2 regions of the Lacrimispora sp. 38-1 genome follow, and region 1 is predicted to be linked to the other one. Evidence: a T-box and tRNA genes for the amino acid it is inferred to sense, from the RefSeq annotation. Region 1 holds a T-box; the other holds one or more tRNA genes.

Region 1 (2,269 bases):
GAATACGGATTTTTTCTTCCCAGGAACTCAGCTATGTGATTTATAATCATCCCCTTCTCGTAATAGATGGATTTATAGATGAAAGTCTTCTGGAATTTATCCGGGAAGATTTAGATATGGCTTTTTTCGCGGCAAAGCTGGAGAAATGGCAAAAAAGCGGGGAAGATGAGGATGAGCTTCTGGCTATGATTCTTCATGAATGTGATTATTACAGTGCTGCGGAAGTGGGACGGTTTCGTCAGCAGCTGGCTGCATTTCGCAGGCTGCCGCAGTCAGAACTGTTAAAGGAAAAGGCTGATTTTCTTTTTCTTAAAAAGCAATACGGCAAAGCAGTATCTATTTATCTGAGAATTATTGACATGGCTAGAGCAGACAGAGGCAGTGACGGATTTACGGCAAAAGTCTATCATAACTTAGGGGCTGCCTATGCCCGCCTGTTTCTTATGGATAAGGCCTGCAAAGCCTATGAAAAATCATTTGACCTTGTCAGAAACGAAGAGGTACTGAAAAAAATCTGCCACTTAAGCCAGTGGAATCCTTCTGTGATACCGGGAGAGCGCTTTTTAACTCTTATGACAGAGGAATTGAAGCAGATATGCATCAAAGAGCGGGAAATGGCAAATGAAACGGCAGGGAAGGCAAAGAGCCTGCTTGAACTGGAAGACTTATTCCAGAAAGATCCCATTAAGCGTTTCCAGGGAGCGGGAGAACTGGTTTCCAAGTGGAAGAAGGAATACCGCAATATTATGTCTTGACAAAACGGTAAAAAGCCTCTATCATATACTAGATAACAGGAAAAGGTATTGAAGAAGAGGAGTACGCACATAACCCTGAAAGAGAAAACCGTCCGCAGGCTGAAAGACGGTTAAGGCAGTGTTTGCGGAAGGTAGCTTCGGAACCGGAAGGCTGAAGTTTTATGATAAAGTAAGCTTTCACGCATGGCCCCGTTAAAGGCTCTAAAGATATGGCAGAATCTGCCGTAATAAAGGTGGTACCGCGTTTATTCGCCCTTTGTGTCTTCGGATGCAGAGGGCTTTTTGTTTTTCCAAAATACTGAATTGATATAAAGGAGAAGATTATGAAAGAGTTGGAGAAAACCTATGATCCTTCAGGGATTGAAGGCAAACTTTATCAGAAATGGCTGGACAAAAAGTATTTCCATGCCAAACCAGATAAGGATAAAAAACCGTTTACCATTGTGATGCCCCCGCCCAATATTACCGGTCATCTTCATATGGGGCATGCCCTTGATAATACCATGCAGGATATTCTGATCCGCTATAAGAGGATGCAGGGCTTTGAGGCTCTGTGGCAGCCGGGTACGGATCATGCAGCCATTGCGACGGAAGTAAAAGTTATTGAAAGCTTAAGAGCGCAGGGGATTGAAAAGGCAGATTTAGGACGGGACGGCTTTTTGGAAAAATGCTGGGACTGGAGAAAAGATTACGGAAGCCGGATCATTAATCAGCTTCACAAGATGGGGTCATCTGCTGACTGGGACAGAGAGCGTTTTACCATGGATGAAGGCTGTTCCGAGGCAGTACAGGAAGTTTTCATCAGACTGTATAAAAAAGGCTATATCTATAAAGGTTCCAGAATTGTAAACTGGTGTCCTGTCTGTCAGACCTCTATTTCCGATGCTGAGGTAGAACATGAAGATCAGAATGGATTTTTCTGGCATATTAACTACCCGATTGCAGGTGAGGAAGGCAGATACGTGGAAATTGCTACTACCAGACCGGAAACACTCTTAGGCGATACGGCAGTTGCGGTAAATCCTGATGATGAGCGTTACCAGGATTTAATTGGTAAGATGTTAATCCTTCCCCTTACCGGACGGGAGATTCCTGTCATAGCGGATTCCTATGTAGACAAAGAATTCGGAACCGGCTGCGTTAAGATTACCCCGGCTCACGACCCCAATGACTTTGAAGTGGGAAGAAGACATCAACTGCCTGAGCTTACGATTATGAATGATGATGCTACCATTTGTCTTGCAGGCAGCAAATATAATGGTATGGAGCGCTATGAAGCCAGAAAGGCCATTGTAAAAGACTTAGAGGATTCAGGCCTTCTGGTTAAGGTGGTTCCCCATTCTCATGCAGTCGGTACCCATGACCGCTGTAAAACCACGGTAGAGCCTATGGTGAAACAGCAGTGGTTTGTTAAAATGGAAGAGATGGCAAAACCGGCTATCGAGGCATTAAAGACCGGAGAACTGAAATTCGTTCCGGAGCGTTTTGATAAGATCTATCTTCACTGGCTGGAG
Region 2 (2,269 bases), on a different contig from region 1:
TGTCTATATAACAAAAAGTATATCCGCTGGTGATTATGGATCGTGATCTGCTTGTTTGATATTGTATTACAATGGTTTCCCCTGCATAGAGTTTTTCCTGATCAGAGAGGAAGGGGTTGTTTCTTAATATTTCCATAGGTGAAACATTATGCTGTTCTGCTATGCTCTCTAAAGAATCACCAGGACGGACTCTGTAGGTGGTTTCTGGCTGTACAATCACAATGGTTTGGCCAATTGCTAAATTTTCCGGGTTTGTAATTCCGTTTTCCATTATTAATCTGTCGGCAGAGATCTTATAATATTCGGATATTGAATATATGGTCTCACCGGATTGAACAACGTGTATGATCATGGATTCCCTCAAAAGATACTATTAATACAATTATATGCGGGTCTTATATGTTCATAACATGGCAGTTTGGTTTTTATATAGTTCCACCTCCCATTGCTGGAACCGTAAAATGGGTGGCAAAGCATGTATCATAGCTGATAGTATCCATTATTAACAATCTTGTCCGGCGATTCATATATTATAGTACAAACCTAATAAAAGGAGGTATAATACATGTGTTGTGCTGATAATAGATTTGATAATAGGTCTGATGATAGGTTTGTTGATAATGATAGGTTTGATGATAGATTTGATGATAGATTTGACTGCAGACGTTGCTGCAGATGTTGCTGCAGGTGTTGCTGTGGCAATATAGATCCATGTCGTAAGGAAGTAAAAGAAGCTTTCATCGCCGGTTTCCGGGACGGCTGCAACAATCCACACTGTCACCCAAAACGTGACTGCTGATTTTTAATGCGGGTTGGAAAAAATGCAACACGGTAAGTAAAACAATAGTATTCAGAGAAAAACAAAAACACCGGAATCCCCTGTATTTACAAGTGATTCCGGTGTTTTGGCTGTTTATAGAAAAATGGAAGTAATGGGGCTCGAACCCATGACCTTTCGCGTGTGAGGCGAACGCTCATCCCGGCTGAGCTATACTTCCATTTCGTGGAGATAGCGAGACTCGAACTCGTGGCCTATGCGTTGCGAACGCATCGCTCTCCCAGCTGAGCTATATCCCCTTGTCTAAATTATAGCATGAAGATTCTGAATTACAAGTATTATTTGCACAAATTGAAAAATATTTTTCTGACTTTTATGTGGATTTTGTTGCATGAATTATCCATTTTCCCATAACAAAAAGGCATCAAAATGTATGATGCCCCTCTATTTCATTCTTATATAATTTTATTAATCTGATCGCCTTCCATCCACTTTTTCAGATTCTCAAATACGATTTCTGCTCTTAACTTCATGGATTCTGCAGATGCAAAAGCGATATGAGGAGTGACGATGGTATTCCTGCAGTTTAAAAGCGGGTGGGCAGGATCAATGGGCGGTTCATTCTCAAAAACATCGATTCCTGCACCTGCCAGATATCCGCTGTTTAAAGCCTCAGCAAGGGCCTCAGAATCCACCACCGGTCCTCTTGCAGCATTGATGATATAAGCGCCCTGTTTCATTCTGGCGATCGTATTCCTGTTGATTAAGTGACGGGAATCCTCATTTAACGGACAGTGGAGACTTACGATATCGGAGCTGGAGAGGAGTTCTTCCAGAGATACAAATTCCATGAAGTCCGGTTCGTTTCCGGTGATGGTACGTTTGTATCCGAGAACACGGCATCCAAAAGCTTTGCAAAGCTCTGCAGTCCTTGTTCCGATTGCGCCGGCTCCGATAATTCCAACCGTTTTTCCCCTCAGCTCACAGCCTACCAGACCATCTTTGGTCTTACCTTCCCGGCAGCGGGTATCTGTCTTTATAACATTGCGCAGAAGTGAGAGCATAAGACCTAATGTCAGTTCTGCCACAGCTTCCGTTGAGTAACCGGCAGCATTGCTGACAGCAATATTATTGTTTTTTGCAGCTTCCAGACTCACATGATCAACACCTGTAAACGCAACATCTATAAATTTCAAGTTCTTACAGGCAGTTATTACTTCTCCGCTTAGAGGCATATTGGCAATCATAATGACATCGGCATCCTGAGCTTCTTCGATCTGAACTTTAGCATCAGTATTTTTTTCAAAAGCTGTAAAACTGTGACCTGCATCGATCAATGGCTTTGCATATTCATTTAGCAGGCTGTCAGGAATCCCGAGAGATTCTAATAGTACGATATTCATATGTATCACTCCGATCAATCATAATATTACAGGGACTAATAAAAATTGCCCTGTAAAAACAATTATAACACCATATGAAAGAATTAAA

The links. A T-box is a leader RNA that pairs with one kind of tRNA and senses whether it is charged. The one in region 1 lies ahead of V7D18_RS15895 (valine--tRNA ligase), so its partner is inferred to be a tRNA-Val.
Region 2: it encodes a tRNA-Val, which carries the amino acid that the T-box ahead of V7D18_RS15895 (valine--tRNA ligase) is inferred to sense. The anticodon was not compared.

Annotation. Positions count from the first base shown of each region.
Region 1 is NZ_JBANEW010000058.1:65,461-67,729, forward strand. It holds gene V7D18_RS15890 (tetratricopeptide repeat protein) at 1-755, shown strand, start outside; T-box leader at 795-1,015, shown strand; gene V7D18_RS15895 (valine--tRNA ligase) at 1,079-2,269, shown strand, end outside.
Region 2 is NZ_JBANEW010000053.1:35,880-38,148, forward strand. It holds gene V7D18_RS12770 (LysM peptidoglycan-binding domain-containing protein) at 1-271, opposite strand, end outside; tRNA gene V7D18_RS12775 (tRNA-Val) at 925-998, opposite strand; tRNA gene V7D18_RS12780 (tRNA-Ala) at 1,005-1,077, opposite strand; gene V7D18_RS12785 (NAD(P)-dependent oxidoreductase) at 1,234-2,181, opposite strand.